DNA from 3 places in the Luteibacter sp. TLI7-4A genome. Region 3 is predicted to be linked to each of the others. Evidence: riboswitches for the same ligand, from Rfam matches in the RefSeq annotation. Region 3 holds a riboswitch; each other region holds the start of a gene.
The links. A riboswitch is a leader RNA that binds a small molecule or an ion and turns the genes downstream of it on or off. The one in region 3 is predicted to bind cobalamin.
Positions count from the first base shown of each region.

Region 1: another riboswitch for cobalamin. It lies ahead of ACR9Y6_RS15610 (TonB-dependent receptor domain-containing protein); the one in region 3 lies ahead of ACR9Y6_RS16670 (ribonucleoside-diphosphate reductase subunit alpha).
Region 2: another riboswitch for cobalamin. It lies ahead of metE (5-methyltetrahydropteroyltriglutamate--homocysteine S-methyltransferase); the one in region 3 lies ahead of ACR9Y6_RS16670 (ribonucleoside-diphosphate reductase subunit alpha).

Region 1 is NZ_JBPGWO010000001.1:3,548,655-3,552,695, reverse strand. It holds gene ACR9Y6_RS15615 (TonB-dependent receptor) at 1-2,129, opposite strand, end outside; cobalamin riboswitch at 2,372-2,615, shown strand; gene ACR9Y6_RS15610 (TonB-dependent receptor domain-containing protein) at 2,760-4,041, shown strand, end outside.
Region 2 is NZ_JBPGWO010000001.1:2,789,038-2,793,078, forward strand. It holds gene fusA (elongation factor G) at 1-429, opposite strand, end outside; gene ACR9Y6_RS12375 (aldo/keto reductase) at 1,017-1,997, shown strand; cobalamin riboswitch at 2,085-2,300, shown strand; gene metE (5-methyltetrahydropteroyltriglutamate--homocysteine S-methyltransferase) at 2,495-4,041, shown strand, end outside.
Region 3 is NZ_JBPGWO010000001.1:3,810,597-3,814,637, forward strand. It holds gene ACR9Y6_RS16670 (ribonucleoside-diphosphate reductase subunit alpha) at 1-1,652, opposite strand, end outside; cobalamin riboswitch at 1,809-2,020, opposite strand; gene ACR9Y6_RS16675 (response regulator) at 2,164-4,041, shown strand, end outside.

The sequences.
Region 1 (4,041 bases), 260 kb from region 3:
GTCGCCTTGGCGCCGAAGCTCCAGTTCTCGTTGATCGCCTTGTCGAAGCCGAGGATGTACTCGTCCTGGTAATAGGCATCGATACCCTGGGCCGCGACGGTCTTCGGATCGAGCGGCGTGCCATCCTCGCCGTTGAGGTAACGGCGGCTACCCAGCAGGGCGGTACCGGTCGGTTCGCCATTCGGGCCCACACCGCCGTACGAGTAATACTCGCTGTAATACGTGGAAGCGGAAGCGCCACGAATGGCGACGTTCGACGGGATGGCGAGATGGTAGCGACCGGCGTTCGCGTAGACCTTGAACGTGGAATCGCCGAACACGTCCCAGGTAGCACCGATGCGCGGCGCGAGCTGGTGGCGCTGCTTCACATACGTCGCGCCATCGCCGTTGATGTTCTTGAACTGCTCGTTACGCAGGCCGAGGTAGACCATCCAGCGATCGGTGACCTGCCAGTGGTCTTCGATGTACTGCGCTTCCTGCTCGGTCTTGACGCTCGCGCCGGTCTGGAACAAGCGCTTCTCGACGAAGTAATCCGCACCCGGCGGCGGAACGATGTCGGGACGGTTCGGTACGGTACCGGCGTCCTGGTAAACCCAGCGGTAGCCACCTTCGTAGACGTTACCCGAGTAGGACTCGAGCGTCTGGTTGTCCACGCCCACACGCAGGTCGTGATCGCCCGCGCGATATTCGATGTCCAGGCGATAGCCGTGCGTCTTGTCCTTCGCGCCTTCGCCGAGGACGGTACCGTTGACGAGGCCGCAACCGACGATCGGCGTGGAGACCGAGCGATTGTCGGTGATCCAGGGGCAATTCGGATTCGAGGAATACGACAGGTTGCGCTCGTGACGCGTCTGGGTATGTCCGTACAAGGCATTGACCGTCAGGTCATCGGTGATATAGCCCGTGTACTTGCCGATGTAGACGTCGCCACCCGGTGCCGAACCCGGACCGGCATCGAAGTTCTTGAGGTTGTCGGTGCCGATATAGGCGCCACGGCTGCGCGTCGCGTAGTTGTACTTGTAGACGCTACGCTCGGTGTTCGTCTTGTCACCGAGGCCAGTGACTTCGAGCAGATGGTTGTCGGTGATGTTCCAGTCGATTTTGGCCATCCACTTGGTGGCCTTCTGCTCCTGGTTCGTCCGCTGCGGCGCGGTGGCGACGCTCGTGATCTGGCTGTTGGAGCGAGTGAAGTCACCCGCCGCGAACAGGAACAGCTTGTCCTTGATCAGCGGGCCGCTGATGTAGCCGGTGTACTGCGTATCGGTGCTCTTGTTGCCCGAACGGTTCTGATAAAGCGTGCCGTTCTTGCGATAGATGTTGCGGGGGTTCTGGCGCAGTGCCGAAGGCTGGAAATACATGCCCACGCCACCCTTCCACTCGTTACCGCCACGCTTGGTCACGATGTTGATCACGCCGCCGGTCGAGCGGCCGTATTCCGCGCCGTAGCCACCGGTGAAGATCTGCTGCTGGTCGATCGCGTCATACGGGAGGCTGGTGAAGCCCAGGCCGGTGAGGGCGTTGGTCACCGCATAACCATTGATGTAGTACTGGTTCTCCGAAGCCGACGAACCACCGAACGAGGCCACGTTGCCATAGCGGCTGTCGCCGGAGATGACGCCCGGCGCGAGCAGCGCGGCGGCGGTGACGTCACGAGCGAGCGGCAGCTTCTGCAGCTGTTCCGAGGTGAGCACCGTGCGCGAGTCCACCTGCGACACGTCGATCGCGGGAAGCACGTTGCCGGTGACCTGCACGCCTTCGAGGTTCTGTGCCTCGGCGGTGGTGGTGGAGGCACCTGCGAAGGACACGTCGACGCCGCCGCCCAGGTTCACCTGGACATTGTCGCGGGTCTCGACGGTCTGGCCGCCGCGCTCCACGGTGACCTTGTAGCGGCCGACCGGCAGCGAGCTGGCGCGGTAGCGGCCATCGGCGTCGACGCCGACGTCACGGGTCAGGCCGGTATCCAGGTTCTGCAGGTGGATGACGGCGCCTTCCGGCTGCGCGACGCGGCCGAAGACGACACCGGAAGCATTGGACTGGGCGAGCACGGCGCCGCTGGCGAAGCAGAGGGCGAGCGCGGTGCAAAGGGTCGATCGGCGCAGCACGCCGGTACGCTTGGTGGAACGTTGCATGTCTTGTCTCCCCGATAAACAGCAAGTAAGCCGGCCACAAGAGGTGGCCGAACTCGTTTCGATGCCGTCTCATGGGCTTTGGTACCCATCCCCCCGGATGCGGCCCTGGCTGCCCATGCTCCCCGTGCGCAAGTTATTGCGCCCGACGGCTATCGGTTGCGGTTGTAATCGAATTATTTTGCGCCCGTCAAGTGCGCGTTAAGAATTCCGTTAAGTATCCGTGACAGCCGGGGGCCCGACGGGTACCATCGACCGGTTCGGGTGTCCCGACCGGCCAAGGCCGGGGAGGATGAAACGGGAAGCCGGTGCGCCACGTCGTGGCAAGGCCGGCACTGCCCCCGCAACGGTAAGCGTCCATCCGGGTAGGTCGTCAGACCTTTCTCATGGAACCGGCCTCACGCCACTGCGCAAGCGGGAAGGCACCGGTTCCGCCACCCTGCGGTGGCTGGCGCGAGTCCGGAGACCGGCCCGATGAGCGTCCCGCCCCATGTGGCGGGCGTCCCTGTTTCGGTCGATTCGCGGAGGGCGGATCCGGGCAGCCACCGGGTTTCCGCCCGTTCGCCGTTCGTCGCACGTCCTCCTCGAGCGTCCTTCGCACATTGCCGCCCGGCGGCTGAGGAAGACGGTTCCATGAAGAAGACCCTGCTCGCGGCGGCTCTGTTGTCGTCCATCGCCGCGGCCCACGCCGCCGACGAAGCCGCGCCCGACCGGCTCGATCCGGTCGTGGTGACCGCCAATCGCGCCGCCACGCCACTGGACGAGGTACTCGCGCCGGTCACCCTGATCACCCGCGAGGACATCGAGCGCCTGCAGCCGGTGAGCGTGCAGGACCTGCTCACCGGTTTGCCGGGCGTGACGATCGCCAATGCCGGCGGCATCGGCCAGCAGACGTCGTTGTTCATGCGCGGCACCAACTCGTCGCACACCCTGGTGCTGCTGGACGGCGTCCGCGTGGGCACCGTGGGCGCCGGCCTGCCCGCCTACGAGCAGCTTCCCGTGGAGCAGATCGATCACATCGAGATCGTCCGCGGCCCTCGCTCCGCCCTGTACGGGTCCGATGCCATCGGCGGCGTGATCCAGATCTTCACCCGCCACGGGCAAGCCGGCGAAGCGCCCACGCCGACGCTCTCGGTGACCGGTGGCAGCCATGGCTACTCGGCGGGCCAGGTGGGCGTGTCCGGCGGAAGCCAGCACGGCTGGTACAACGCCAGCCTGGGCGGGCAGTACACGGCCGGCATCAACGCCTGCCGCATCGGCGCCGCGGCCGCCTTCGCCGGCTGCTTCACCGACGAACCCGACCACGATGCCTCCCGCACGTACAACGGTGCGCTGTCCGGCGGCTATCGCTGGGACGACGGCACCGAGTTGACCGGCAGCTGGCTGCGCAGCAAGGGCGACATCGAGTACGACGGCGACTTCCAGAACCTGACCCGGCGCTCGCAGCAGGTGGCCGGCACGAAGCTGGCGTTCGACGTGCTGGCGAACTGGCGCATGTCGCTCAGTCTGGGCCAGAACCAGGACCGTGCCGACAATTACCTCAATGGAGCCGACAAGACCCTCGACTTCGTCCATTACGGCGTGGACAAGGCTCGCGTCGGTTACCTCTATTCGAAGCGCAACCAGGCGTCCTGGCAGAACGACTTCACCCTCGCGACGGGCCAGACGCTGAGTGCGGGCGTCGACTTCCAACAGGAAAAGCTGAAAAGCGATACGGACTACCTCAAGGACTCGCGGAACAACACCGGCGTGTTCGCGCTCTACCAGGGCCTGTTCGGTCCGCACGAGATCCAGTTGTCGGCGCGGCACGACCACAACACCCAGTTCGGCAACCACACGACCGGCTCGGCGGCCTACGGCTTCCGCTTCGACAACGGCATGAAGATCACCGCCTCGTACGGCACGGCCTTCCATG
Region 2 (4,041 bases), 1.0 Mb from region 3:
GACGAACGCCATCAACGGCACGCCATGCCGGCGCGCCTGGTGCCAGACGGTTTCGGATTGCGGCTGCACGCCGGCCACGCCGGAGAACACGGTGACCGCGCCGTCGAGCACGCGCAGCGAACGCTCGACCTCGATCGCGAAGTCGATGTGCCCCGGCGTGTCGATCAGGGTCAGGCGATGCGGCTGGCCGCCTTCCGGCGTCCAGTTCGCGCGCACGGCGGCGGCGCCGATCGTGATGCCACGCTCGCGTTCGAGTTCCATATGGTCGGTGGTGGTGGCGCCGTCGTGCACTTCACCGGTGCGATGGATCGTGCCGGTCTTGTAGAGCAGGCGTTCGGTGAGCGTGGTCTTGCCCGCGTCGACGTGCGCGATGATGCCGAGGTTGCGCCAACGGCCGACGGGGATCTGGGTTTCGCGGGTGGTACTCATGGCTAACGGTTCCTGATGGGGTCGCCAGGGGCTCGGATGTCGTCTCGAGCGAGGCACTCCCCGATCCGTTTACCGCCGCCCCTGGCTGAGCGGGACGGTCAGGATCGGGGGTCGCGGCAGTTCTTCATGGCACGCTGCTCCAACGGTGGGTTCGCAAGGGAAAATCGGGACAAAAAAAAGCACCCTTGCGGGTGCTTTCGGTGTTCCTGGCAGCCGGTGCGCCGTCTTACGACGAAGCTCCGCCAGGCACGGAACGCGCGCACCCGCGACGCGCCCATGGGGCGATCGGTGGGACGTGCATCAAATCGTGCTTGCAGCGGAACATGGCTTGGCTCTCGTGACAGGAGGCGAATGCTACGCCCGGGCCGGTTGACCGGCAAGGCGCGCCGTCTTCGCGTTGGACTCCAAGTTAGGGACGCCCGGGCCGGTTTCAAGGGGAGGCGGCATACCCGCCTTCGCTACCGTGGCGACCACGTTTCACATGACGCGATTGTCATGATCGACGGGGCGCCCGGCATCTACAGTATGTGGCTATACAAATGTCCCGTCCGGACACCGCCCCGTCCACACATGTCTTGGAGCCCCGCATGCGCTACGTCAAACTCGGCCGTACCGGCCTGGACATCTCTCCCCTGGTCCTCGGCTGCATGACCTACGGGGTGCCCGATCGCGGCAACCACGCCTGGACGCTCGACGAGGAACAGAGCCGCCCCTTCATCCGCAAGGCGCTCGACCTCGGGATCAATTTCTTCGATACCGCGAATGCGTATTCCGACGGCACCTCCGAGGAAATCGTCGGGCGTGCGCTGAAGGATTTCGCGAGGCGCGACGAAGTCGTGATCGCGACGAAGACGTACTTCCACTGGCGCAAGGGTCCCAACGGTGGCGGTCTTTCGCGCAAGGCGATCTTCCACTCCGTCGACGACAGCCTTCAGCGTCTCGGCACCGATTACATCGACCTTCTGCAGATCCACCGCGCGGATCACGCCACGCCGGTCGAAGAGACGCTCGAAGCGTTGCACGACCTGGTGAAGGCGGGAAAGGTGCGCTACCTCGGCGCGTCGTCGATGTACGCGTGGCAGTTCGCGAAGATGGTCTACACCTCGCGCCTCCACGGCTGGACCGAGTTCGTGAGCATGCAGGACCACTACAACCTGCTGCAACGGGAGGAAGAGCGCGAGATGATTCCGTTCTGCATCGACCAGGACATCGCGGTCATCCCATGGAGCCCACTGGCGCGCGGCCGCCTCACGCGCGACTGGGACGAAACCAGTACCCGCCAGGAGAGCGACGTCTTCGGTAGCACGCTCTACAACGCGACCGCCGATTCGGACAAGGCGATCGTCGCGGCGGTGAAGAAGGTCGCCGAGGGGCGCGGCGTACCGCGTGCACAGGTGGCCTTGTCCTGGGTGGCCCATTGCGAAGGCATCACCGCGCCGATCGTGGGAGCATCGAAGCCACATCATCTCGACGATGCCGTGGCGGCGATCGATCTCGTGCTGAGCCCGGAGGAGACGGCGATGCTGGAAGCCGCCTACGGTCCCCATCCGATCGAAGGCTTTGAATAGACATCCGCGGCCGCCGCGTGGCGACCTCGGGGGCGCTTCTGAATAGAGGTGCCCTCCTTCGCATTGACTTTGGACGTCCAGAGGGCTAATTTCCCGCTCGTTAGCGGTCTTTATCTCTCTATTCGAATAGGAAGATAAAGCTAAGAGGGAAGCCGGTGGGAATCCGGCGCTGCCCCGCAGCGGTATGTGGAGACGAACCCGTCACAGGCACTGGATCGATGGCGATCCGGGAAGCGATGGGGGAGGAGGCGCCTCGGCGCCACATCCACGAGCCCGAAGACCTGCCGCCAGCCGGAGCGACGCGCCGTCATGGGTGCGCCGCTCCGTCCGGCCTGGGCCGTCGCCTCCTCCCGGGGCATGGCCCGGTTCGCCCGCGGGGGCGAAGGTCGACGGCAAACCCTCATGACCCAGGCATCGCCCAAGGGGTTTACTCCGGCGACGTCCGTGTCATGCGACGAGCCGCCCTTCCCTCCTCTTTCTTGCGAAGAGGAACACTCATGCCACACGTCACCTACCCCGGTTTTCCCCGTATCGGCCGCCGCCGTGAGTTGAAGCGCGCGCTCGAAGCCCATTGGAAGGGAAACATCGGCTCCGAGGAACTGCTCGATATCGCCCGTGAATTGCGCTCGCGGCACTGGGCGCTCGCCCGGGACGCGGGTGCCGACAGCGTTTCGGTGAACGATTTTTCGCTCTACGACCACGTGCTCGATGCCGCGGTCATGGTGGACGCCATTCCGGAACGCTACCGACCGCTTTACGACATCGATCCGCTGGCCGGCTACTTCGCCATGGCACGCGGCAGGCAGGACGATCGCTTCGACCTGCCCGCGCTGGAAATGACCAAGTGGTTCGACACCAACTACCACTACATCGTCCCCGAGGTATCGGCGGGCCAGACGTTCGCCGCCCGGCCCGGCAAGGTCGTGGACGAATATCGCGAAGCGGTCGCGGCGGGACACGTCGCACGCCCGGTGCTGCTCGGCCCGATCACCTTCCTGTGCCTCGCCAAGGCGGTCGATGGCAGCGACCCGCTGGCACTACTCGATGCGCTCCTTCCCGCCTGGGTCGGCGTGCTCGACGCCCTTGCCGACGCAGGCGCCGGGTGGGTGCAGGTGGACGAGCCCGTGCTGGCGCTCGATCTCGACGATGCGACGCGCGAAGCCTTTCGCCATGCCTATGCGTGGGTCGCCACGCGGTCACGGGTACGGGTGCTGGTCGCGACCTACTTCGGTTCACTCGACGGCAATCTCGAACTCGCCATGTCGCTGCCCGTCGCCGGCCTGCACGTCGACCTCGCACGTGCGCCGGAGCAACTCGACGCGGTGCTCGACGCGCTGCCGGCCGACCGCGTCCTCTCGGCGGGTGTTCTCGATGGACGCAACATCTGGCTGAGCGACCCCTCGATCATCCTTCCTCGCGTGCAGGCGCTACGCGATCGCCTTGGCAACGGGCGCTTGTGGCTGTCGACGTCGTGCTCCTTGCTGCACGTGCCGCTGGATGCCGGCGAGGAAAAGCGCCTGCCCGGAAATCTCGCGACGTGGTTGTCGTTCGCGCGGCAGAAAATCGCCGAGCTGCGCCACTACGCCGACGCCGTCCAGGGCGATGCAGTCGCCCGGGAAGCGCTCGCGCGCCAGCGCATACTGATCGCCGGGCGACAGGCCGCGCCGGGGGTCGTGCGTGACGAGGTACGCAAACGCGTTCGCCAGCTCACGGCGCAGTTCGGCCGGCGCCGCTCGGCGTACCCGTTCCGCGCCGCCGTACAGCGTGAGCGGTTCGGCTTGCCCGACCTGCCGACGACGACCATCGGCTCGTTCCCGCAGACGGCGACCCTTCGTGTCGCCCGCGCCGCGCACCGCGCAGGCAAGCTGGACGACGAGGCATATACCGCCATCCTGCGCGATGAAGTGCGCCGTGCCGTGGCGTTCCAGGAGGAGGCCGGTATCGACGTGCTCGTCCATGGCGAGCCCGAGCGCAACGACATGGTCGAGTATTTCGGTGAACAGCTCGACGGCTACGCCTTTACGTCGTTCGGCTGGGTGCAGAG
Region 3 (4,041 bases):
ACGCCCAGGCCGACCGGACGCCACTTCACGTTCGCCGTCTTCGCCGAGGCGATCGGGTAGAAGTTGAGATCGATCACGCGGTTCAGCTGGCGCACGGCCGTGCGCACGGTGGTCGACAGCTTCTCGTAGTCGAACTGGCCGTCCACCACGTGGCGGGCGAGGTTGATCGAGCCGAGGTTGCACACCGCTGTCTCGCCCTCCGAGGTCACCTCGAGGATCTCGGTGCAGAGGTTGGACAGGTGGATGACGTTTTCCGGTCGTGCCGTCTGGTTGCTGGTCGCGTTGGAACGATCCTTGAAGGTCATCCAGCCGTTACCGGTCTGCGCCAGCGAGCGCAGCATGCGCGCGTACAGTTCGCGCGCCTTGATCGTCTTCACCGCCAGGCCTTCGGCTTCGGCGGTCTCGTAGGCGGCGTCGAAGGTGGCGCCCCAGGTGTCGACGAAATGCGGCACGATCTTCGGATCGAACAGCGACCAGTCGCCGTCCGTCTCCACGCGGCGCATGAAGAGATCCGGCACCCAGTTGGCGAGGTTGAGGTTATGCGTGCGGCGCGCATCGTCACCGGTGTTCTCGCGCAGTTCGAGGAATTCCTCGATGTCGGCGTGCCACGATTCCAGGTAAACGCAGGCCGCGCCCTTGCGTTTGCCGCCCTGGTTCACGGCCGCGACGGAGGCGTCCAGCGTCTTCAGCCACGGCACGAGGCCGTTCGAGTGGCCGTTGGTACCCTTGATCAGCGAGCCGCGCGAGCGGATGCGCGAATAGGCGAGGCCGATGCCGCCGGCGAACTTCGACAGCTGGGCCACGTCGCCGTACTTGGCGTAGATGGATTCCAGCGCGTCCTGCGGCGAGTCCAGCAGGAAGCACGAGGACAGCTGTTCGTGCGCCGTGCCGGCATTGAACAGGGTCGGCGAGCTGGCGAGGTATTCCAGCGACGAGAGCATGCGGTACAACTCCAGCGTCTCGGCCACGTCGTTGCCGCCAAGCGCGCAGGCGATCCGCATGAAGAAGTATTGCGGCGTCTCGATGACGAACCGCTTCGTCGGGTGGCGCAACAGGTAGCGGTCATAGACCGTGCGCAGGCCGAAGTATTCGAAGCGGCGCGAGGCCGTGGCATCGATCGCATCGTTGAGCTTGCGCGCGTTCACCTGCACGAAGTCGCGCAGGCGCTCGTTGAGGATGCCGAGGTCGAAGCCGGTGGAGATCGACTGCGAGAACGACTGGATGTCCTGGCCGGACACCTCCTTGTCGATGAAGGCGGCGAGCAGGCGTGCCGCCAGCTGGCCGTACTCCGGTTCCTCGGCGGTGAGCGCCGCGGCGGTGCGGATCGACAGCTGGTCGAGTTCCTGGGTGGTGGCGCCGTCGTAGAGGCCGCCGATCGTCTTCAGCGCCACGCGCATCGGATCGACCGCGTACAGGCCATCGGCGCTGCGGGTCACCGCGCGCACGATCTTGTTGACGTCGACGACCTCCTGGCCACCGTTGCGCTTGGTGACGCGCATCTGGCCGGGGTTGTGGGGTGGGGTGAGGGCGAAAGCCGGCGGTGCTTCGTTCTTGTAACCGGCGGCGGGCGCCTTGTCGGTCGCTGCGGAGGGGGTGGCGGCCGGGTCGGCCGTCTCGGTGCGCTCGCGCGCTGCGGAATCCATCGTGGTCATGTGTGGCGTGCCCCAAGGCCTGGTTCAAACTCCCGTTCCCTCGGACGGGGCTCGAAGTGGTCAGGCAATACGGGAAAGGCCGGGACGGAGCGCACCCGAGGCGGCTCCGGTCCGCGACGTGCTTCCCCGCGGAAGCCGTCACCACAATCGGTACCGATCAGGCACCGATTGTTGGCAGGTCTTCGGACTCGTGGACGAGGGCTTTGGGGCCCGGCCTACCCGTCGCTTCCCAGTCACCGAGGACCAGTGCAATAGAACGGGATCGTTTCCACTTACCGCTGCGGGGCAGTTCCGGATTCACACCGGATTCCCTATTAAGTCCGACGGGCAGTCGCGCCTCTCCGGACACCAACGGGACACACGATATAGGCGATGGCTCGACCGGTCAACACAAGATATGGTGTAAATCGCGTAAGTCCCGCCACGTTCACGAATTGTGACGACGGCCTACACAAAGCGCATGAGCCTGCGACGATAAACTCCGCTCCCCCTCCCGGATCACCCAGGATCGATGCCCTCACCATTCGCATTGCAGGACAATGAACTGATCGCCCGAGCGTTCGACGCCGCACCTTACGGCCTGGCCGCTCTTTCTCCCACGGGTGAACTCCTGTACGCCAATGCCTGGGCCAGGGCCCGCCTGCCCGAAGGTGGATTCCTGTCCATCTGGAACGCCGCGGGCCGTGACTGGTTCAGGTCGGAATTGCCGAATCTGGCCGCGAGCGGCATGCGCACGGCGGAACTCGGCTCCGTGGATGGCTCGCCCTGGCGCGTATGCATGGAACGCTGGGATGGCACGGCCATCGTGTCCATTCAGCCGGCCGCCGACGAGGACCAGGGCTGGCGCAGCGCGGGCGTCGGTCGCGATCTCGCGCTCGACCTCACCCAGGACCAGTTGCGCCAGGCGCAGAAGATGGACGCGATCGGCAAGCTGACCGGCGGCGTCGCCCACGACTTCAACAACCTTCTGCAGGTGATCAGCGGGAACCTGCAGCTTCTCGCCTCCGACGTCACCGGCAATGCCCGTGCGGAACGGCGCCTCGCCAATGCGATGGCCGGGGTGACCCGCGGCAGCAAGCTGGCCGCGCAACTGCTCGCCTTCGGCCGGCGCCAGCCGCTGGCACCGAAGGTCGTGAATGTCGGACGCTTCATCCGCGACATGGATGAACTCCTGCGCCGCGCGCTAGGCGAGGCGATCGAGATCGAAACCGTCGTCGCCGGCGGCCTGTGGAACACGCTGGTCGACCCGGGCAACGTGGAAAACGCGCTGCTCAACCTGGCGCTCAATGCCCGCGACGCGATGGAAGGGCGCGGCAGGCTCACCATCGAGGCCGGCAACGCGCTGCTGGACAGCGCCTATGCCGCGGCACATGGCGACCTGCGACCTGGCCAGTACGTGATGATCGCCGTGACCGACACCGGCGGAGGCATTCCCCCGGAAATCATCGAGCAGGTGTTCGAACCCTTCTTCACCACCAAGCCCGAAGGCCGGGGCACCGGTCTCGGGCTCTCGATGGTCTACGGCTTCGTCAAGCAATCCGGCGGGCACGTGAAGATCTACAGCGAGCCCGGCGAGGGCACCACGGTGAAGATCTACCTGCCACGTAGCACGCAGAGCGAAGACCGCCTGGTCGATCTGGACGAGGAAGCCGTGCGCGGTGGCGACGAGACAATCCTGGTGGTGGAGGACGACGACGCGGTGCGCGAGACGGTGGTCGGCATGCTCGGCGACCTCGGCTATCGCGTGTTGAAGGCGCGCGATGCGGGGAGCGCGCTGTCGATCGTGGAAAGTGGCATCGCGATCGACCTGCTCTTCACCGACGTGGTGATGCCCGGTCCGCTACGCAGTCCGGAACTGGCAAGAAAGGCGATGGAACGGCAACCAGGAATCGCCGTGCTCTTCACCTCGGGCTATACCGAGAACGCCATCGTGCATGGCGGCCGCCTCGATGAAGGCGTGGAGTTGCTGAGCAAGCCGTACACGAAGGAACAGCTGGCCCGGCGCGTACGCCATGTGCTGGCCGCGCGGATACCGCGCCCGGCGGCCGAGATCGCGCCGGCGCCGATGGCGGTGCCGGTGCCGGGGGCGGCACCCACGCCGTCGGCCTCGCTGCGCGTGCTGGTCGTCGAGGACGACGCCCTGATACGGATGTCCATTTGCGAGATGCTCGAAAGCCGGGGCCATATCGCTTTCGAGGCCGGCGACGGCAACGAGGCCTTGCGTGTGCACGCCGCCGAGAGGATCGACGTCCTTCTCGCCGATGTCGGGCTACCCGGGATGAACGGGGTGGACCTAGCCGAGCGGTTGCGAGAAACGCAGCCCGGCCTGCCGGTGATCTACGCCACGGGTGACCATACGGCCAATGGCGTGGAGTGCGACATGCACACG